2 regions of the Roseovarius aquimarinus genome follow, and region 2 is predicted to be linked to the other one. Evidence: riboswitches for the same ligand, from Rfam matches in the RefSeq annotation. Region 2 holds a riboswitch; the other holds the start of a gene.
What was found. A riboswitch is a leader RNA that binds a small molecule or an ion and turns the genes downstream of it on or off. The one in region 2 is predicted to bind thiamine pyrophosphate.
Positions count from the first base shown of each region.

Region 1 (11,021 bases), on a different contig from region 2:
AAAAGCGGCCGCGCGGCCAGCGTCACGTCCTCGCCCTCGCGCGCCAGCTTGTAGGCGCGCTCGCCGTCGAGCTTCACGGCCGAGAATTTGGGCGGCACCTGCATGATGTCGCCCGCGAACTGGTGGAGCGCCTCCTTGATCTCGTCATCGCTCGGGCGCGCGTCGCTTTGCGCGATCACCACGCCCTCGGCATCGTCGGTATTGGTCGCGGCGCCCAGCCGCACCTCGAACTTGTAGGCCTTGAGCGCGTCGGTGATGTAGGGAACCGTCTTGGTCGCCTCGCCCAGCGCGACCGCCAGAACACCCGTTGCGTCCGGGTCGAGCGTGCCCGCATGGCCCGCCTTCTTGGCCTGCAGCGCCCAGCGCACCTTGTTGACGACGGAGGTCGATGTGATGCCCGCCGGCTTGTCCACGATCAGCCAGCCCGAAATGTCGCGTCCCTTGCGTTTGCGTGCCATGCGCCTGCCCTCGATTGTGAAAGGCGCGGGCTAGCCCAAGGGTGCTTGCCTGTCAATCGCGCGCCGGGGTTCCCTGCCCGCCGAGCCGCGCCGCCAGCCATTCGGACGGCACGCGCACCGGCGCCCAGCCCGTGACGCCGAGTCCGACCGCCCGCACCGCCACCAGCGCCATCCAGCCGCTGATGAGATTGGCCACGAGCGCGCCGATGATCATGCCCGGATAGCCCGCCAGTTGAACCCCCGCCCATGTCATCGGAACATAGAGCGCGAAGATGCGCGTGCCGCTCAGGCTCATGGACCAGAGCGCGCGGTCGCGAGCGTTCATCGCGGCATTGGCGGTGATGAGGACGCCATAGCCCATGAAGCCCCAGCTCGCGATGCGCAGATAGGTGGCGGTATAGGCCTGCGCCTCGCTTCCCGAAGTCATGAGCGCCGCGAGCGGACCCGCCGTCATCAAGAGCAGCGCGGCCACCGCGATGCCGAAGACGCCGCAGGCGAGGTGGCACAGGCGCAGCCCTTCGCGCGCCCTTGCCGTGTCGCCCGCGCCCCAGGCCTGCCCGACGACCGGCCCGATCCCCGAGGACAGCGCCAGAAGCGGCACTACCACCACGCCCTGCACCCGCGTCGCCGCGCCGAAGCCCGCAACTGCCGTGTCGCCGATGGTAGCGACGAAGCCGGTCACGATGGCCATGCCGAGCGGGTTGATCGCGTTCGACATGGCCGCAGGCGCACCGACGCGCACGATGCGCCGGACCGATGCGATGGCGCCTTGCCACGGCGCCGCGTCGAAGCGCAGAACCCCGGCATGACGCGCGAAGAGCACCAGCCCCGCGAAGGAGGTCATCCGCGCGATCAGCGACGCCATGCCCGCGCCGTCCATGCTGAACGCCGGGATCGGCCCGATGCCGAAGATCAGAACCGGACCCAGCGCGATGTTCAGCAGCGCCTGGAGCAGCATCGTCACCGCCGCGACACCGCTGCGCCCCGCCGCGCGAAAAACCGCGTTGAGCGCCATGCCCGTCACGAGAAACGGAAAGCTGAGGCACCAGAAGCGCATGTAGCCGAGGATCTTGTTCAGAACCTCGCCCTCGGCCCCCATCGCGCCGTAGAGGTAGGGAGACAGAAGGTAGATCAGGAGCGAGACCGAACAGGCGAGCGCCAGCGCCAGCGACATCGCGTGCAGCGTCATGCGTCGGCGGTCCTCGGCGTCTTCGCCGCGCCCGATAGCTTGGCTGATGACGGTGTTCGTGCCCGCCGAGAGGCCGATGGAGAGCGAGGTGAGCGCCGTGATGACCGGAAAGACGTAGCCGATCGCCGCCAGCGAGGTCTCGCCGTCCCGCGCGAGAAAGAACGCATCGGCCAGCCCAACGCTCAGCACCCCGAGAATGCCGATGGTCATGGGCGCGCTGACGGACCAGAGCGCGCGGCCGACCGGGCCGTCATTCAGGGTTTTCTCGGCGCTCATGCAGGCAATCCCGGATCAGACCGGCGGCCCGATGCGCCGCCCTTGGGCGAACCTAAGGCGAATTGGGCAAAAGCCTAGGGAGGCCGGGTCAGTCCTCGGGCGCGCTCAGCACCGTCCCGACGATCGGCCCCATCGGAAACCCGATATCCGACCGGCCCAGTTCGGGCGCGTAGAGCCGCGAGATATTGCCATCGAAATAGAGCGCCTGAGGCAGCCCGAGATGATCGCGGAAAAGGCGCCCGAAGCTGTGGAAATTCACCGCATCCTCGGAAATGGCGAAGACGGCGCGGCTGCCGTCGGCGCTCGTGCCCACCCCGTTGCGGACATACAGGCTGTCGCTGTCCTCGAGAAAGCGCGGATGGAGCGCGCCGTCGATCACCAGCATCGGACCCGACTGGGTGGCATGACGGCAGGCGGGGGCCTCCGCCTCGAAGCGCAGCGTCTCGATCACGTCGGCCCGGCCCTCGCGGATGCAGAAGACGCCGTTCGGCACGAGACCGAAATTGCCCGGCCCGGCTTGCGTGACCAGACCCGCCTGCGCCTCGCCATCCTCGACGTAAAGGCCCACGGGGCGGCGGTTTGAGTGATACATGCCGGCATTCATCGCAAAACCGAGCGCCGCGCCCTCTTCCTCGAGCATGGCACTGACGCGGCTGAAACTGCCGAGCGTCTCGCCCTCGGGCGATCTGAGGAAGAGGCGCAGATCCTCGACGGCCATATCGACGTCGCACAGGACATAATCCGCGCCCTCGAAGCTCTCCTTCCGGCAGTCGGCGGCCAGACCCAGCCCCGGCACCAGCAGCGCGGCGGCGAACGCGGCAGCCCGCGCCGGCCTATTCATCCAGATCCCGCCGCACATCCCCGCGCGAGAAAAGACGCCGCGTCTCGTCCATCTGATCGAAGGTCGTATCGAGGCGAAAGCGCAGGTCCGGCGCGAATTTCAGGCCCAGCTTCTTGCCGACGACGCGGCGCAGCTCGCCCTTGTTGCGGGCCAGAAGCGCGGGCAGATCCTCCTGCCCCGCGCCGCCCAGCGGCATCACGTAGGCGGTGGCGATCTTGAGGTCGGGCGACATGCGCACCTCGCCCACCGTCACCGACATGCGCGCGAGGTCCGGATCGTGGATGTCGCCGCGCGCGAGCACTTCGGCCAGCGTGCGCCGCACCGTCTCGCCCACCTGAAGCTGGCGTTGCGAGGGGCCGGGGCCGTCATGAAACTTGTTCTTTGCCATGGACCCGCATTTAGTCACTCGGCCGCCCTTTGCCAAGCGCCGATGCGGGCGCTATCAAGGGCGGCAATCAGCGAAAGGACGACGCGATGAGTGCAGGACCGGGCATCACAGTGACAGGCGCATCGGGCCGGATGGGCCAGATGCTGATCCGCACCGTCGCCGCCAGCGGGCGCGCCCATCTCGTCGGCGCGGTCGAGCGGCCTGGACATGAATGGATCGGCAAGGATGTCGGCGAGGCGATGGGCGGCGCGCCGATGGGCGTCACCGTGACGGACGACGCGCTCGAGGCTTTCGCCCCCGCGCAGGCCGTGATCGACTTCACCGCGCCCGCCGCCACCATCGCCTTCGCCAAGCTCGCGGCGCAGGCGCGCGCGGTGCATGTGATCGGCACGACCGGCTTCAGCGACGACGAGCTCGAGGCGCTCGTTCCCGCCGCGCGGCATTCGGTTCAGGTGCGGGCAGGCAACATGAGCCTCGGGGTCAACCTGCTGACGATGCTGACCGAGAAGGTCGCGAAGGCGCTGGACGAGGATTTCGACATCGAGATCGTCGAGGCGCATCACAATCAGAAGGTCGATGCACCCTCGGGCACGGCGCTGATGCTGGGCGAGGCGGCAGCCACCGGGCGCGGCGTCGCGCTCGGCCGCGTCGCCGACCGAGGCCGCGACGGCATCACCGGCCCGCGCGAGCGGGGCCATATCGGATTCGCCGCCATCCGCGGCGGCGACGTGGTGGGCGAGCATGACGTGATCTTCGCCGCGGCCGGCGAGCGCATCGTGCTGCGCCACATCGCGACGGACCGGGCGGTGTTCGCGCGGGGCGCGCTCAAGGCCGCGCTCTGGGGCCAAGGCCGTGCGCCGGGGGCCTATGACATGCTGGACGTGCTGGGCCTCGGCGACGGGTAGGAATCGGCGCGCGCCTATCCCGTGTGCCGTCCTTCGAGATCGAGACGCATCGTCGCCATGCCCTGACGGCGGGACAATTCCTCGTATCCCGCCGAGAGATAGGCGTTGAGCGCCGGCGCATTGTCGAGCTCCACCTTGAGGGTCAGCACCAGCGCGCCGAGATCCAGCGCCGCCTCCTCCACCCGCTCGGTCAGTTCGGCCCCGGCGCCGCCGCGCGCCTCTTCGGCAAGATAGACATAGGTCAGATGCCGCACCTCCGGCCCCACGCCCTCGCGCAGGGCGAAGAACCCAACGTCGCGGCCCGCGCCATCGACAAGGTAGAAGGACACGTCCTCGGCGTCGCCCAGCCATTTCTGATGCCACTCCGTCTCGTCGAAAGGCACCTTCGCATTGGGGTTGAGCAGAGGGATGTCCTCATCGCGCAGCATCGCTGCGAGCGGGGCGAGATCGCGGTCGCGATTGCGGCGCAGGGTGAGTGGCATAGGTCCTTCCGTCCGTTCGGTCCGGCGCCAGCGCACCGGATTGCATCATGAAAGCCGCGCGCCTGACATGAAGTTGCGGCCCTCGTCAACCCGAACGGCGCGGGAAAGGTCGATCATCGCGCAGGCGACAAACCGCTCACCCGAGCGCGCGGGATGATCCGCCGTGCCGCGCGGCACGTATTTATGCCGTAACTTGATAAAAAGGAGCTGTCTCATGCGCTCTGTCACTCATACCTTTTGCGCGCTCTCGGTCGCGCTTGTCGCCGCGCCCGCCGCTGCCGAGGCGTTTGAACAGATCACCACGCGCGACGATTTCGTCGCCGCCACGTCCGGGCGCGATCTCACGCGGTTCGGCATCTCCGTCGCCGTTTCGCCCTCGGGCGATATCAAGGGGCGTGCCTTCGGCTATCCCGTCACCGGCGCCTGGAACTGGCAGGACGGCTATTTCTGCCGCGACCTCTATTGGGGCGGCGACCGGCTCGATCCGAATTGCCAAGCCGTGCGCATCAAGGGCGACACGATCCGTTTCATTTCGGACCAGGGCACCGGGCAAAGCGCGGATCTGACGCTGAAATAGAGCCTAATGGAGGGCGTGGAAGTGATGGGTCGGGCCATGACCCTGCCCCACATCCAGCCGCTCGGCGCCCATGATGGCGCCGGTGATGAACGCCTTGGCCGACGCCACAGCCTCGGGCATCGCGCGCCCCGCGCCTAGATGCGCCGCGATGGCAGATGACAGCGTGCAGCCCGTGCCATGCGTGTCGGCGGTGTCGATGCGCGCGCCGTCGAGCCAATCGGCCCCGCCATCATGAAGCAGCACGTCGGGCGTCGTCGCGCCGCCGAGATGCCCTCCCTTCACCAGCACCGCGCGGGCACCGAGCGCGCGCAGGGCCTTTGCCTGGTCCAGCATGCCGGTCCGGTCCCGCGCCTCGGCAACACCCAGAAGATCCGCCGCTTCGGGCAGGTTCGGGGTGACGAGCGCGGCAATCGTCAGCATGATCTCGCGCAGCGCCGTAACAGCCTCGGCAGCCAAGAGTCTATCGCCCCCCTTCGCGACCATCACGGGGTCGAGCACGATGGGCGCATCGAGGCCCGCCAGGGCCTCGGCGACAGCCTCGGTGATCGCCGCATCGCCCAGCATGCCGATCTTGACCGCATCGATGCGGATGTCCGAGCGGATCGCGGCGATCTGCGCCGCGACCATGTCGGGCGCGACCAGTTGCACCGCCGCGACACCTCGTGTGTTCTGAGCGGTCAGCGCGGTGATGACCGCCATGGCATAGCCGCCATTGGCCGAAATCGCCTTGATATCGGCCTGAATGCCCGCGCCGCCCGAGGGGTCGGATCCGGCGATGGAAAGAATGTTGGGAATCATGCCTGCCTCCATGCGTCGATGAGCGCCCGCGCCGCGCCCTCCATGTCGGGCGCGCGCGAGATGGCCGAGACGACGGCGATCCCCGCCGCCCCGGCGCGGCGCAAGGGCGCGGCATCGGCCGCCCCGATCCCGCCGATGGCCACGCACGGAAGCGGCGCCGCCGCGATGAGCCGCGCCATGCCTTTCATTCCGAGGGGCTGCGCCGCGTCCGGCTTCGTCGCCGTCGCGCGCAGGGGACCGGCCCCCAGATAATCGACACTATCGAGCGGAACAGGCTCGATCTGCGCTTCGGTCTCGACCGAGAGACCAAGGATCATGTCCGGGCCGATCGCCGCGCGGATGGCGGCGATATCGCCATCGCCCTGACCCACATGCAGACCATCCACGCCGATGCGCGCCGCGATCTCGACCCGGTCATTGACGACGAGCCGCGCGCCCGCCGCGCGGGTCAGCCGCAAAAGCGCGCGCGCCTCGGTCTCGAACGCCTTGTCGCTCGCATCCTTGTCGCGCAGTTGAATGAGGCGCACACCCGCCCTGAGCGCGGCCGTCACCTGCGCGGGCACCGAAACGGGCGCGGCGGCATCGGTCACGAAATAGACCGGACCGAGTTCCTCGCGGGCGATTCTCACGCCGCCTCGATCCGCGCGCGGGCGCTCACCTCGTCCGGCGTCAGCGCATGAAGCGCGTCGATGAACGCGACCTGAAAGCTGGCCGGACCCTTGGCCTGCCGCCCCGCCTCTTCGCCCGCGACCGCGTAATAGGCCAGCGCCGCGACGGTGGCCGCCAGCGGCGCCTGATCCACCGCGAAGGCGGCGACGAGGCCGGTCAGCGAGCAGCCCATCACCGTGATGCGCGGCATCAGCGCATGGCCGCCCGAAATGCGCCACGCAGATTCCCCATCGGTCACGAAATCGACCTCGCCCGTCACGGCGACGACGCCTTGCGTCTGCAGCGCCAGCGCCCGGGCCGCGTCTTCGGCATCCGCCACCGCATGCGCCGTATCCGCGCCCTTGCCCGCGGCTTCGGCCCCGGCGAGCGCGATGATCTCGGACGCGTTGCCGCGGATGACCGTGGGCCTGAGCGCAAGAAGACGCGCACCCGCATCGCGGCGCAGCGCCGTGGCCCCCACGGCGACCGGATCGAGCACCCAGGGCTTGCCCGCCTCGTTCATGACATGCGCCGCCGCCTCCATCGACCGCAGCCACGCCGGATCGAGCGTGCCGATATTGACGCTGAGCGCATCGGCCAGCCCCGCGAACTCCGCCGCCTCGCCCTCGTCATGCGCCATTGCGGGGCTGCACCCGGCGGCCAGCATGATATTCGCCATGACATTCATGGCGACGTAATTCGTGATGTTCTGCACCAAGGGCGCGCGGGCGCGCATGCGGGCAAGGTGGTCTCCGGCGTCGATCATCTGGACTCCCCTGGTCTGGCGGGCGGGGGCAGGCCACAGGCAGGGCCAGCCGAGGCCCTGCATCAGCGCAACTTCCTCCGCCGGCATGATCCGGTTCAGGTTCGAAGGGTGCATCTCAGCCCGCGCATCGCGGACGCCCCTGTTACACGGAGGAAAATGGTCGGGCCGAAGCCCCGCGTCAAGCGCTCAGAAGTCGATGGCGAGGCCCTTTTTCTCCCAGTCGCCATAGCGCACGGGCTCAAGCCCGTCCTTGCGCCCACCCAGTTCCTTGGGCAGCTCCTCGGTCTCGGCGGCGCGGCGGCGCTCCTCGGCCTCGGCCAGCGCGCGCTGCGCGGCGGGCGGCAGATCGGGGCGGGTGTCGGGACGGTCGGTCATGGCATGGGTTCCTTCGGCGGCATACCCCTGATATACGCCGCCCTCGCCATTCAGCAAGGATCCACCATGTCCCACCCGTCGCCGCGCGCCGCCGCCGCCCATCTGCTGGATCAGGTTCTGGGCGAGCATCGCCTCCTGTCGGATCTTCTGGCCGCTGGCGCCCTCGGCCAGCTCGCGCCGCCCGACCGCGCCCGCGCCCAGCGCCTCGTCACCCAGACGCTCCGCGCGCTCGAGCGGTCGGACAAGATCCTCGCCAAGCATCTGCGCAAGCCGCCGCCCCTCACCGTGCAGAACATCCTGCGCCTCGGCACGGTCGAGCTTTGCATGGGGGGCGATGCGCATGGCATCGTCAACGAATGCGTCGCGCTCACCGGCGCCTCGAAGCGCTTCGCGAAGCTGAAGGGACTGGTCAACGCGGTCCTGCGCAAGGTCGCCGCAGCCGGCCCCGCCGAGTGGGCCATCCTGCGCGTGCCGCATCTGCCGAAATGGCTGCGCGCGCCTCTGAGCGAAGCATATGGGCCCAAGACCGTCGCCGGGTTCGAGGCCGCGCATTTCGCCGGCGCGCCGCTCGACCTCACGCCGCGCGGCGATGCCGCCGCACTGGCCGAAGCCGTGGGCGGGACGGTGCTGCCGACAGGATCGGTGCGACTGGCGGAGGCCGGACAGGTCAGCGCGCTGCCCGGTTTCGAGACGGGCGACTGGTGGGTGCAGGATGCCGCCGCCGCGCTCCCCGCGCGCCTCCTGGCCGCGCAGCCGGGCGAGACGGTGCTCGACATGTGCGCCGCGCCGGGCGGCAAGACGCTGCAACTGGCCTCGGCGGGCGCCGAGGTGACCGCGCTCGACATCTCGGACGCGCGCATGGCGCGGCTGCGCGAAAATCTGGCGCGCACGGGGCTGGGCGCCGCGCTCGTCATCGGGGATGCGCTGACGCATGAGGGTCGGTACGACGCGATCCTGCTCGATGCGCCCTGCTCGGCCACCGGCACGATCCGGCGGCATCCGGACCTGCCGCATGCGCGCGACGGCTCGGAAATCGGCGATCTCATCGGGCTTCAGGCCGCCATGCTCGACCGCGCGCTGGGTCTGCTGAAACCGGGCGGGCGGCTCGTCTACTGCACCTGCTCACTCCTGCCGGACGAGGGCGAATGCCAGATCGAGGAGGCGCTCGCGCGCCATTCGGGCCTTCGGGTCGATGCGGAGGCGACGGCCCTGCCCGGAGTCGACCCGGACTGGCGCACGGAAGAGGGCGGCTTCCGCCTGCGGCCCGATTTCTGGGCCGAGCGCGGCGGCATGGACGGGTTTTACATGGCCCTCCTGCGGATGTGACGAGATTTCGTCAATCCCACGGTGACTTGGCGCCGGGGGCGCGGTAGTCTGCCCGCGACGAGGCGCCGCCAAGAGCGCCCGGGGCAACGACGCGAGCGACGAGGCGCATGGCATCCAAGGGCACTTTCCGCGCGACATGGACACGGCTGCAAAACCGCATCGCGGCGCGCCGGGCGGCGTGGGCACGGCCCGCGACGGCCTTCGTCTCCTCGCCCGAGCCGCGCACCATCGGCAGCTTCGCGCGGGGCCGCCAGCTCACGGCGGGGAATTTCATGTTCGCGGGGCACCTCATCCAGACGCCCGGCACGCCCATCTGGGACATCACCCCGCCCAATGCCGCCTTCGCCGCCGAGCAGCAGGGATTCGGCTGGCTCGACGATCTGGCGGCGGCGGGCGACGCGCCCGCGCGCGATGCCGCGCAAGCCTGGACGCAAGACTGGATCGCGCGCTATGGCGGCGGACGCGGCGAGGGCTGGACGCCCGATCTGACCGGGCGGCGCGTCATCCGCTGGATCAACCACGCGATCTTCCTGCTTGCCGGACAGGATCGCGCGGCCTCGGATGCCTTCTATCGCTCGCTCGCCCAGCAGACCCTCTTTCTGGGCAAGCGCTGGCAGGCCGCCTCGCCGGGCGCGCCACGCTTCGAAGCGCTCACCGGCCTCATCTATGCCGGGATCGCGCTCGAGGGGATGGACGGCTACACCGAGGCCGCCGCCCGCGCGCTGGGGCGCGAATGCGATGCGTTGATCGGTGCTGAGGGGCATCTCGTCACGCGCAATCCCGAGGAATTGCTCGAGGTCTTCACCCTGCTCACCTGGGCCGCCGAGGCGCTGGGCGAGGCGGGTATCGACGCGCCCTCGCTGACGGCCGCGACCGGGCGCATCGCGCCGACGCTGCGCACGCTGCGCCACGCGGATGGCGGGCTCGCCCGGTTTCACGGCGGCGGGCGCGGCCTCGAAGGGCGGCTCGACACGGCGCTCGCCGCCTGCGCCGTCAAGGGACGGCGCACGGACGGTCTGGCGATGGGCTATGCGCGGCTGAGCGGCGGGCGCACGTCGGTCATCATCGATGCGGCGCCGCCGCCCTCGGGCGCGGCCTCGGCGGGCGCGCATGCCTCGACCATGGCGTTCGAGCTGACCTCGGGCCGCCGTCCTCTCATCGTCAATTGCGGCTCGGGCGCGAGTTTCGGCCCCGACTGGCGACGCGCGGGCCGCGCGACGCCGTCGCACAGCACGCTGGTTCTGGACGGCGCGTCGAGCGCGCGGCTGGGCGCGCCGGGGGCTGAGGCCGAGTGGCTCACCCAGGCGCCGCGCGACGTGCCCGTCCAGATGAGCCGCGCCTCGGACGGCGTACGCTTCGAGGGGGGGCATGACGGCTATGTGCGCCGCTACGGGCTGACCCATGCGCGCACCATCGAGATGACCTTCGACGGGCGCGGCGTCGCGGGCGAGGACATGCTCCTTGCGCTGAGCGCCGACGACAAGCGCCGCTTCGACGCTGCGCTCGATGCCTCGGGCATGACGGGCGTGCCCTACCAGATCCATTTCCACCTTCATCCCGAGGTGGACGCCAATCTCGACATGGGCGGCGCCGCCGTCTCGCTCGCGCTGCGCAGCGGCGAAATCTGGGTCTTCCGCACCGATGCGCGCGCGAAAATCACGCTCGAGCCGTCGGTTTACCTTGAAAAATCGCGGATCAAGCCGCGTTCGGCCAAACAGATAGTTTTATCCGGGCGCGCGCTGGAGTATGCGGGCCGCATCAGATGGTCGCTGGCCAAGGCTCAGGACACTCCGATCAGCATTCGCGATCTGGCGCAGGACGCGCCCTATCCCGAAACAGACGGCGACCATTACGAGTGAAACGCACGCAACGCAGGAGCGCCCCATGACCGATATCGCCCACATCCGACGCGCCCTTCTCTCCGTCTCCGACAAGACCGGGCTGATCGATCTGGGACAGGCTCTCGCGGCGCACGGGGTCGAGCTTCTGAGC
Region 1 covers NZ_JBIHMM010000003.1:70,640-81,660, forward strand. The annotation lists gene truB (tRNA pseudouridine(55) synthase TruB) at 1-458, opposite strand, end outside; gene ACGRVM_RS10910 (MATE family efflux transporter) at 511-1,923, opposite strand; gene ACGRVM_RS10915 (phosphodiester glycosidase family protein) at 2,012-2,764, opposite strand; gene rbfA (30S ribosome-binding factor RbfA) at 2,757-3,152, opposite strand; gene dapB (4-hydroxy-tetrahydrodipicolinate reductase) at 3,239-4,057, shown strand; gene ACGRVM_RS10930 (GNAT family N-acetyltransferase) at 4,072-4,539, opposite strand; gene ACGRVM_RS10935 (dihydrodipicolinate reductase) at 4,754-5,116, shown strand; gene thiD (bifunctional hydroxymethylpyrimidine kinase/phosphomethylpyrimidine kinase) at 5,120-5,914, opposite strand; gene thiE (thiamine phosphate synthase) at 5,911-6,543, opposite strand; gene thiM (hydroxyethylthiazole kinase) at 6,540-7,328, opposite strand; TPP riboswitch at 7,384-7,479, opposite strand; gene ACGRVM_RS10955 (DUF1674 domain-containing protein) at 7,515-7,703, opposite strand; gene ACGRVM_RS10960 (RsmB/NOP family class I SAM-dependent RNA methyltransferase) at 7,770-9,029, shown strand; gene ACGRVM_RS10965 (heparinase II/III family protein) at 9,137-10,888, shown strand; gene purH (bifunctional phosphoribosylaminoimidazolecarboxamide formyltransferase/IMP cyclohydrolase) at 10,914-11,021, shown strand, end outside.
Region 1: another riboswitch for thiamine pyrophosphate. It lies ahead of thiM (hydroxyethylthiazole kinase); the one in region 2 lies ahead of ACGRVM_RS10140 (ABC transporter substrate-binding protein).

Region 2 (11,021 bases):
GCTATGCCGCGATCATGGTGACGACGATCATCGCGCTCACCGCGCATGCCTGGCTCACCGGCAGCGTCGGGCCCGCCGATCATGAGATGACGCCCGCGACCACGATCGCGGTCGCCGGCTGGCTCATGCTGGTCGCGGCCACGACCGCGCTCGTCTTCTTCCACCGCAACCGCCTCCTGTCGCTGATCCTGATCGGAATCGTCGGGTTGATGGTCTCGATCGCCTTCGTGCATTTCAGCGCCCCCGACCTCGCGCTGACCCAGTTCACCGTCGAGGTGGTGACGATCATCCTGCTGCTGCTCGCGCTCAACTTCCTGCCCAACCGCACCCCGAACGAATCGGGCCTGCTGCGCCGCACCCGCGACGGGGTGATCGCCATCGCGGGCGGTCTCGGGGCGCTGGCGATCTCGTGGCACTACCTGCTGCGCGATCCGGTGGCCGAGAGCATTTCGCAATTCCACCTCGCCAACTCCTACAAGGGCGGCGGCGGCACCAACGTCGTGAACGTGATTCTCGTCGATTTCCGGGGCTTCGACACGTTCGGCGAAATCATCGTGCTGGGCATCGCGGCGCTGCTGATCTACGCGCTGACCGAAACGCTCCTCTCCGGGCCGACCCGCGCCAAGCTCCTGAACCGCAAGCCGGACCAGCCGCGCGCGGGCGACATCCACCCGCTGATGATGGTCGTTCTCACGCGCGTGACGATGCCCGTCGTGCTGATGGTCGGCTTCTACATCTTCCTGCGCGGCCATAACGAGCCGGGCGGCGGCTTCATCGCGGGCCTCATCGTGTCGATCGCCGTCGTCATCCAGTACATGGCAAGCGGCTTCGGCTGGGCCTCGGCGCGGCTGCGCTATCCCTATCACGGGGTGATCGGCGCGGGCGTTCTGATCGCGGGCCTCACCGGCATCGGAAGCTGGTTCTTCGGCAAGCCGTTCCTGACATCCGATTTCACCTATGTGCGCATTCCGCCCTTCGAGAAATTCGAGTTGGCCACCGCCGCGCTTTTCGATCTGGGCGTGTTCCTCTCCGTGGTCGGCGCGGTGATGCTCTCGCTCGAAAGCTTCTCGCGCCTCGCGCGCCGGGCCCATACCGAGGATAACGAACACGCAATGGACATCGATCCGTCCCGAGACGACGCCCCCGAGGGCGCAACCGCGAAGGAGGTGTAGGACATGGAGTTTCTCGTCGCCTCCGCCATCGGCGTTCTGACCGCCGCCGGGATCTATCTGGTGCTGCGCCTGCGCACCTTCCCGGTCATCATCGGAATCTCGCTGCTGACCTACGCGGTGAACGTCTTTCTCTTCGCCTCGGGGCGCCTCACCATCGGCGCGCCGCCGATCCTGACGGATGCCGAGCGCTATGCCGATCCGCTGCCGCAGGCGCTCGTGCTGACGGCCATCGTGATCTCCTTCGGGATGACGGCCGTCGTCGTGGTCATGGCGCTCGGCTCGTTCCTCGGCTCGGATGACGACCACATCAACGATCCCGAGGATCTTCCCAGCGATGAGGAGGGCCGGGCATGACACATTGGATCGTTCTTCCGGTCATTCTGCCGGCGCTCCTGGCGCCCTTCATCGTGCTGGCCGCGCGCTACCACATCACGATCCAGCGCGTCCTGTCGGTCGCCGGCACCGCCGCGCTCATCGCCATCGCGGCGGGACAGGCCTGGACCGTCTCCGACGGCACGGTCACGATCTACCAGCTCGGCGACTGGGCCGCGCCATTCGGCATCGTGCTGGTGGCGGACCGCCTCTCGACGCTGATGGTGCTCCTGACCTCGGTGCTCGGCCTATTCGTGCTCCTTTACGCCATCGGCTCGAAATGGGACGAGCGCGGGCGGCATTTCCACGCGCTCTTCCAGTTCCAGCTCATGGGCATTCTGGGCGCCTTCCTGACCGGCGACCTCTTCAACCTCTTCGTCTTCTTCGAAGTGCTGCTGATCGCGTCCTACGGCATGATGATCCACTCGGGCGGCGCGGTGCGGCTGCGGGCGGGCGTGCAATACGTGCTCTTCAACCTTCTCGGCTCGACGCTCTTTCTCTTCGCGCTCGGCGCGATCTACGCCGAGACGGGCACGCTCAACATGGCCGATCTCGCGCAGCGGGTGGAACTGATCGATGCGGGCAACAGCGTCGGCATCCGTGTCGCGGCGGTGCTCCTGATCCTCGTCTTCGCGGTCAAGGCGGCGGTGGTGCCGCTCCATTTCTGGCTGCCGTCGAGCTATGCCGAAGCGCCGGGGCCGGTGGCCGCGCTCTTCGCGATCATGACCAAGGTCGGCGCCTATGCGATCATCCGCGTCTACACGCTCGTCTTCCCGCCCGAGCTCGAGCTGACGGCGGGGCTCCAGGGCGTCTGGTTGCTGCCCGCGGCCATGGTCTCGGTCGCGATCGGGATGCTCGGCATTCTCGCCGCGCGCCATCTCGACAGGCTGGTGGCCTATGCGGTGATCGGCTCGATGGGCATGGTAATGGTCTCGATCGCGCTGTTCACGCCCGCGGGCATCGCGGCGGCGCTTTTCTACATCGTGCATTCCACACTGGCGGCGGCGGCGCTCTTTCTCATCGCCGACATGGTGCGCGCGGGACGCGCGGATCTCGCGCTGAAAATGGCGCCGCCCGTTCCGGGCGCGCCGCTATTCGCGGGCATGTTCTTCGTCGCGGCCATCGCGATGGTGGGCCTGCCGCCCCTGTCGGGCTTCATCGGCAAGCTGATGGTGCTGAACGCGGCGGCCGCCTCGCCGCATATGGTCTGGATCTGGTCGGTCGTGCTCGGCACGAGCCTCATCGGGCTGGTGGGCTTCGCGCGGGCGGGCAGCATCGTCTTCTGGAAGGCGACCGCCGCCTCGCAGCCCGAGGAGGCCGAACCCGCCGAACCCACAGCCTCCCCGGACGAGGCACCGGGTGCGCTCGCCTTCACCGCCGTCGGCGGCCTCATAGCGCTCCTGATCGCGCTCACCGCCTTCGCGGGGCCCGCGCATGACTACACGCGCGCCATCGCCGCACAGCTCTTCGACGGCAGCGCCTATCGCGCCGAGGTCATGGAGACCCCCGGCAAGCTGAGCGAGGGGGCCAAGGAGTATTGACATGAAACGCGCATTCTACTGGCTCCTGCCCCACCCGCTTCTGACCTTGCTGCTCACGGTGGTCTGGCTTTTGCTGCAAAAGACCACCTCGCCCGGCATGGCCGTCTTCGGGCTGATCCTCGGCATCTTGATCCCGTGGATCACCTCGGCCTGGTGGCCCGGCACGCCGCGCGGATTCCGCCCCGGGCGCATGGGCGTCTATATCCTGATCGTTCTCTGGGACATCATGGTGGCGAATATCGAAGTCGCCTGGATCGTCCTGACCAAGCCCAATTCCAAGCTCCGCCCCGCCTGGATCGTTGTGCCGCTGGATCTGCGCCAGCCCGAGGCGATCACGATCCTCGCCGGGACGGTGACGCTGACGCCCGGCACCGTATCGGCGGATCTGTCGGACGAGGGGCACAGCCTGCTGGTGCACGCGCTCCATACCGACGACCCGGATGCTGTGCGCGACGAGATCAAGCACCGCTACGAACGCCGCCTGAAGGAGATTTTCACATGACCGAGGCGACCGAGTTCATGAACCTCGCGCTCTGGATCGCCTTCGGGGCGGTCGCCGCCGCGCAGATCATGGCCATGATCCGGCTGGTGACCGGCCCGGGCACCGGGGACCGTATCCTCGCGCTCGACACGATGGTGGTGAACGCCATCGGCCTCGTTGTGCTGCTGGGGATCGCGCAAGGCACCACCATCTATTTCGAGGTGACGCTCATCATCGCGATGCTGGGATTCGTCAGCACCGTGGCCTATGCGCGCTTCGTGCTTCGGGGGGATATCATCGAATGAGCTGGGACATCGTCGCAACCTATGCCGTGGCGGTCTGCCTGATCGTCGGCGCCATCTTCTCGCTCGTCGGCTCCATCGGCCTTTTGAAGTTCAACGATCCGATGACGCGCCTGCACGCCCCCACCAAGGTGGGCACGGTCGGGATCGGCGCGCTTCTTCTGGCGGCCATGATCCATTCCTATACGCTCGGCGAAGGCGTCGTGCACGAGATCCTCATCATGGCGTTTCTCTTCGTGACGGCGCCGATCTCGGCCAATTTCATGGCGAAGGTGAACCTGCATCGTCGCGAATGCGACACGCCGCCGCCGCCCGCAAAGGACCGCACCTGGGCGACGCTGAACGCGCCCGACGACGCGGCGCCGGGCGCCTCCTCGAACAAGGGCTGAGCCGCGCTTCGGGCGCGTTCACATGTCCGGCATGTCGCTCGCGAAGGCGACGTGCCGGCCCCTGCCGCGGTGCTTGGCCTCGTAGAGCGCCGCATCCGCCTGCTCCATCATCAACGCGATATCCGGCCGGTCGTAATGGCACGACAGGACCGAGCCCGCGCTGGCCGAGATGCGGAACTCCTGCCCGCCGAAGGAGATGGGCCGCTCGAGCCGCGCGATCACCCGCGCGGCGATGTCATGCACCTTGCCGGGATCGGTCAGCCGCTTGAGCGCCAGCACGAATTCGTCGCCGCCGATGCGCGCCACGGTGTCGTCGCTGCGGGTCTCCTCGGCCATGACGCGCGCCACCTCGCAAAGGACGTGATCGCCCGCCGAATGCCCGCCGCCATCGTTCACCGCCTTGAAGAAATCGAGGTCGATATGAATGAGCGCGAAATCCTCCTCGAGCTCGGTCAGGCGGCGCAGCACATAGTCGAGCGCGCGGCGATTGCGCAGCCCCGTCAGCGTGTCGGTATAGGCCTTCTCCTCGGCGGCGATCATCGCCCCCTGGAGCCGCAGATTGAGCGTGCGCGACGCCTCCATCGCGGCGTTCTTGGCCTCGACGAGATAGAGCATCTCGACCGCGAGATCGGTGGGGGAGAAGTCGCTCCCGGTGAGGCCGAAATCCCGCACCGCTCCGACCACCGATATCCCGAAGGACAGATCGACCAGCGCGCCGTCCTTCGGCCCCATGCCGGGCGGCAGCGGCACCAGCACGCCCTTCAGATCGGTGCGCGGCCCGTGGCGCAGGCGCAGATGCATTTTGTCGCCCGCCGCCTCCATGAGCGCGCGCATCGAGCCGTCGCCGCGCGGGCGCTTGATCTCGAAAAGCTCGGCGAAGCGGACGCCCACAAGAGGCGCGCCGGCGAGAACCTTGCGCAGCGTCGGGCCGGAATGAACGACGCGTCCCGCCGCATCGAGCACCACATGCATCGGGCAAAGCGCATCCATCATCGCGGCGCATGGGATGGGCCCGGCAGGGTCCGGCAGGGGTGTTCCCGGGCTTTGCGTCCTCGGTTCGGTCATTGCGGTCTCGCTCCCAGATCGAACTGCCGCCCGCTGGCATGGCGGGCCGACAGGAGCCGCACCTCGACGATCTCGCGCCCGCGCTCCATGCCCTTGTGCTCGAGCAGGGCGAGCGCGCCGTAATCGTCGGCTAGCGCCCGCAGGAGGCCGACGATCACATGACCGAAGCCGGGCGCGCCGCTATGGCATTCGATGGTGAAGACATCGCCGCCCCTCTCGAAAACCTCCAGATCGGGCAGCACGAGGTCGGACACCGCGAGGCGCGCCCGCGCGGGCAGATCGTCGAGCGAGTTCAGGAATTCGGGAAAGGTCGGGCCGCCGAAGCGCAGAAGGCGGCGCAGCGCCTCGAGCTTGGGGTGCGAGACGAGATAGGTGCCCAGATCCTCGAGAATATCGGCGGACGGACGCCCCAGCCGCAGGGCCAGCGCATCGAGCAGGCGATGCGTGATCGCTTCGTCGTAGCCCAGCAACGGCTCGAATTCGGTGATTTCCAGACCCGCATTGGCCACGACCACGCCCCAGACCTCGCGCCCGTAGGTGTCGCGCACGAATCGCTCGATCGCCCGATTGACCAGCCCGTGCATCACGGCCTCCAAAACATCTGCCGCATCATGGATGGCGCAAGGATGTTAAGAATTCACGAAGATTCGCAGGGCTACGGCATCAGCCGCATGTCATCCACCTCGAGCACCTGCCGGCGGGCGGGCGCGATCTCGAACCGGCCCTCGAAGATGTCGGTGAGGGTCTGCGCCCGTGCGGTGGCGGCGCTGCGGCGCGACAGATCGCGCAGGCCGGACCGGCTCTCGAGCGCACCGTCCACAAGCGCGTAGGACTGGATCACCGCCTGCGCGGGCGAGACCATGAAAAAGCCGATCACCTGCGCCTCCGCGGCCTCCTGCTCGAACGCCCCGACGACCATGACGCAGCCCGGATTGCCACCCGCCAGACGCTGCGCGCAGGCACGGCGGATGAAATCGCGCTCATAATCCGGCAGGCCGTCTAGCGCACCATCGGGCAACTCGGCCCCTGCGGGCCGAAGCGGCACGAGGCCCGCGATGCTCTCGTCGCTGCGCGCGGGCCGGCGGTAGTCCCAGTCGCTTTCGCTCGTGCGCGCCGCCGCGATCCGCTCGGCGAGGGGCGAGCCCGGCTCGGTCGTCTCTTCGAGCGCGGCGAGGCCCTCGGCCCCGGCGCGGCCCCACTCGTGCGCCAGCTCCCAAAGCGGCAGGTCCTCGGGCGCGGCGCCCGCCTCGGCGCGGGCGAGCTGGCTCGCGGTGGCGAGCCTCTCGGCATTCAGAAGCGGGGTCAGCCAGGCGGCGGCGACACCGATCGTGACAAGCGCCATCAGCCGGTTGATCCGGCGCAGCGCCGCGCGCCACGCATCCTGCCTCAGCACCGCCCCCGCATAGCCGATCGCATAGATCGACAGGATACCCGCCGCGACGAGCGCCGCCACACGGTGCGGCGTCAGCCCGTATTGATCGACCCGCAGCCACACCGCCCAGAGCGCGAGGAGCGCCGGCACGACCAGCAAAAGGCCCAGCATCCGCGCCGCACCCGTCATGAGCGGGCCGTGCACCGATTGCGGATCGTCCCGATGCACCGCCGTGGTGATGAGCGTCACCCCGGCCAGCGTCACGCCCATCAGGATCGCCGCCGCCGAAAGCTGCCCGAAGAGGCTCCCCAGCCCGCGCAGCGGCAGCGCCGCGATGAAGATCGCGACGACCAGCAGGAGCGGCGGCAGGAAGACACGCAGAAGCTGGATGACGAGGAAGGGCGAGACATAGTCCCGCAGCTCGAACACGATGGCGAGGCTGAGGCCCAGCGCCGCGCCGGTGATGACGAAGGGCGCGGGCTCGAGCGCGATGAGATCGCCGATCACACCGAGCCCGACGAGTTGCAGAAGCTGGTCCGAGAGGAGCAGAACCGCCCAGACCACCAGCGCGAAGAGCACCGCCGAAGCGATGCGCACGACAAGCTCCCACGCGGCGTCGAAGAGAAGGCCATAATGCCGCCAGCCGCCGTGATGCTGAAGCCGCGCGACGATGAAGGGCACCGGGATCGACAGAAGGTAGCAATAGGCGAGCAGCGCATAGCCGCCTTCCACGACATCGCCGGGCGTCTCGGCGCGAAAGCTCGCCCATAAGAACAGGAGCGAGGCCGGCAACGCGAGGGCCAGCGCGGCACCCGCCGCCGCAGGCAGGCGCACCGGCCCCATCAGCCCCAGCAGCACGGCGAAAAACCCGAGGCCGAGCGAGACGATCCAGAAGGACAGGCGCCCGGCGCCGAGCGCGTCCGGCACGATCTCGATCAGCAGATAGGCGCAAAGGCCGATGACGGCCCCCACCAGCGTATAGGTCATCCGCGCGACTGCGGTCTCGGAGGTGGCGCTCATGTTCCGGCCCTTCTTTGTCCTGCCGGGGCGAGGATAGCGGCTTTGGCCTGCGACCTGAACGGGCGATTTCGCGCGGGCGGTCTCAGGCAAACATTTCTGGCGCAGCGAACCCCTTGGAGGATGCCGCCTTGCACCCGCGCGCGGCCAAGTCTAACATCACATCTATCCGTTGGGGTGCTCCGCATTGCCGGGGCTGAGAGGCATCGCGCCGACCCATCGAACCTGATCCGGTCAGTACCGGCGGAGGGAACGGAGACCGCAATGCACCCCAAGAGTGCAGGCCCACGCGCATTTCCGCCCCTCCCCGCCCTGCTGGCCAAGACTTCACCGCGGCCATGCGGGCAGATCGGGGCAGCGCCCCGCCCGCGACCGGCCCTTGACCGAACGGGACCACCATGAAACGCCTCGCCCTCGCCGCCGCCCTCCTCGCCGCCGCTCCCGCCGCCGCCGAGGACAAGCTGTCCCTCGTGCTCGACTGGTTTACCAACCCGAACCACGGCCCGATCATCGTCGCGGAGGAGCGCGGCTATTTCGCGGATGCGGGCCTGAGCGTCGAGATCGTCGCCCCCGCCGATGCCTCCTCCCCGCCCAAGATGGTGGCGGCGGGCCAGGCCGATCTGGGCATTTCCTATCAGCCGCAGCTTCACATGCAGGTGGCCGAGGGTCTGCCGCTCATCCGCGTCGGCACGCTGATCGCCAGCCCGCTCAACTGTCTTCTGGTGCGCGCGGACGGCCCCATCCAGCAGGTTTCGGACCTCGCCGGCGGCAAGGTCGGCTATTCGGTGGCGGGCGTCGAGGAGGCGCTGATGACGGCGATTCTCGCGGCGAACGACGTCTCGGCGGAGGATGTGGAGATGGTCAACGTCAACTGGTCGCTCGGCCCCTCGGTCATGTCGGGACAGGTCGATGCGGTGATCGGCGCCTACCGCAATTTCGAGCTGAACCAGATGGAGATCGAAGGCACGCCCGGCAGATGCTTCTTCATCGAGGAAGAGGGCGTTCCGACCTATGACGAGCTGATCTACGTCGCCAACCCCGAAACCATGGATCTCGAGGTGATCTCGCGTTTCCTGCGCGCGACCCAGCTTGCGACGCAATATATCGTCAACCACCCCGAGGAAAGCTGGGACATCTTCAAGAAGACCGGCGCCGAGCTGGACGACGAGCTGAACGCCAAGGCCTGGACCGACACCCTGCCGCGCTTCGCGCTGCGCCCCGCCGCCGTCGATACCGCGCGCTATGCCGAGTTCGAGGCCTTCATGGAAGGCGCGGGCCTCATCGAAGGCATCCGGCCCGTCTCCGAGCTGGCCGTCGATCCGGGCGCGCGCTGATGTATGGCGAGACCTTCACCGCCTGGCGCGCGGGTGCCGCCGGGCCATGGCACGGCTACACGCATCATCCCTTCGTGCAGGGGCTTGGCGATGGCAGCCTGCCGCGCGAGGCCTACCTGCGTTACATGGTTCAGGATTACGTCTTCCTCATCCATTTCTCCCGCGCCTGGGCGCTCGCGGTGACGAAGGCCGAGACGGTCGAGGAGATGCGCTTCGCCGCGCGCACGCTTCACGCGCTGCTGAACGAGGAGATCGCGCTCCATATCGCCACCTGCGCCGCCGAGGGTCTGGACGAGGAGACGCTTTTCGCCGCCGAGGAATTGCCGCAGAACATCGCCTATACGCGCTACGTGCTCGATGCGGGCCATTCGGGGGATTTCCTCGATCTTCTGGCCGCCCTCGCGCCCTGCGTGCTCGGCTATGGCGAGATCGGCTTGCGGCTTGCCGGCGCCAAGACCGGGACGCCCTATGCCGGCTGGATCGAGACCTATGCCGGCGAGGGGTATCAGCAGATGTGCCATGAGACGGGCAGGCTCCTCGACGGGGCGATCGACCGGCGGCTCGGCGCGTCGCCCCAGACCGCGCCGCGCTGGCAGGCGCTCCAGCACAGGTTCGAGACGGCGACGCGGCTCGAGATCGACTTCTGGGGCATGGCCCTGCCGCAATGAATTCGCCCGGCATCACCTTCGAGGGCAGCGCCACAATCGCCGGTGCCTCCGTTCTGCCGCGCATCGCACTCGATGTGGCGGCGGGCGGCTGGACCTGCCTTCTCGGGCCGTCGGGCATCGGCAAGTCCACGCTCCTGCGCCTCATCGCCGGGATCGCGGACGAGGCGGAGTTCTCGGGGCGGATCGAGGCGAGCGACGGCGCGTCGCTCGGCGGGCGCGTCGCGCTCATGTCCCAGAGCGATCTGCTGCTTCCCTGGCTCAGCGTGACCGAGAACGTGATGCTGGGCGCGCGGCTGCGCGGGGAGGCGCCCGAACCCGCGCGCGCCGCCGCGCTCATCGACGAGGTCGGCCTTGCAAGCCATGCCGCCAAGAAGCCGGACCAGCTTTCGGGCGGCCAGCGCCAGCGCGCCGCGCTCGCCCGCACGCTCATGGAGGACCGCCCGGTCATCCTGCTCGACGAGCCCTTCTCGGCGCTCGATGCGCGCACCCGCGCGCAGATGCAGGATCTGACCGCGCGCCTACTTGCGCCGCATACGGTGCTGATGGTCACGCATGATCCCTCGGAGGCGGCGCGGCTCGGCACGGCGATCGCGCTTCTGGAAGAGGGTGGCCTGCGCTTCTGGCCCGCGCCGCCCGGCGCGCCGCCGCGCGCCGTGACCGACGCGGCGACGCTCGAGACGCAAGGTGCGCTTCTGGCCAGCCTGCGCGGCGCCGCAGAGGGCGCGTCATGAGCCGCGCCGCCAGCATCCTCGCCTCGGCCCTCGTCGCGCTCGCCGCGTGGCAGGCGCTCGTCATCCTCACGGGCGTGCCGCGGTTCATCCTGCCCGGTCCCCTGCGCGTTGCGGAAACCCTGTGGGAGAGCCGCGCGCTCATCGCCTATCACACGGGCATCACGGCCATCGAAGTGCTGGCGGGCCTCGCGCTCGGCGCCCTGCTCGGCGGGCTGACGGCCATCGGCCTCGCCGCATCGCCCATCGCGCGGAGCCTCGTGCGGCCCATGCTGATCTTCAGCCAGGCCGTGCCGGTCTTCGCCCTCGCGCCCATCCTCACGCTCTGGTTCGGCTTCGGCATCGGCTCCAAGGTGGTGATGACGCTTCTGGTGATCTATTTCCCGGTCACATCGGCCTTCTTCGACGCGCTGATGCGCACGCCGCAGGCCTGGCTCGACATGGCGCGGCTCATGGGCGCCAGCCCGGCGCGGATCATGCGCCATATCCGCATTCCCGCCGCCCTGCCCGGCTTCGCCTCGGGGCTGCGCCTAGCCGCCGTCTATGCACCCATCGGCGCGATCATCGGCGAATGGGTGGG
Region 2 covers NZ_JBIHMM010000002.1:543,341-554,361, forward strand. The annotation lists gene ACGRVM_RS10095 (monovalent cation/H+ antiporter subunit A) at 1-1,172, shown strand, start outside; gene ACGRVM_RS10100 (Na+/H+ antiporter subunit C) at 1,176-1,526, shown strand; gene ACGRVM_RS10105 (monovalent cation/H+ antiporter subunit D) at 1,523-3,085, shown strand; gene ACGRVM_RS10110 (Na+/H+ antiporter subunit E) at 3,087-3,587, shown strand; gene ACGRVM_RS10115 (K+/H+ antiporter subunit F) at 3,584-3,871, shown strand; gene ACGRVM_RS10120 (Na+/H+ antiporter subunit G) at 3,868-4,257, shown strand; gene ACGRVM_RS10125 (diguanylate cyclase domain-containing protein) at 4,276-5,250, opposite strand; gene ACGRVM_RS10130 (heme NO-binding domain-containing protein) at 5,319-5,906, opposite strand; gene ACGRVM_RS10135 (hypothetical protein) at 5,978-7,714, opposite strand; TPP riboswitch at 7,875-7,980, shown strand; gene ACGRVM_RS10140 (ABC transporter substrate-binding protein) at 8,110-9,045, shown strand; gene tenA (thiaminase II) at 9,042-9,713, shown strand; gene ACGRVM_RS10150 (ABC transporter ATP-binding protein) at 9,710-10,444, shown strand; gene ACGRVM_RS10155 (ABC transporter permease) at 10,441-11,021, shown strand, end outside.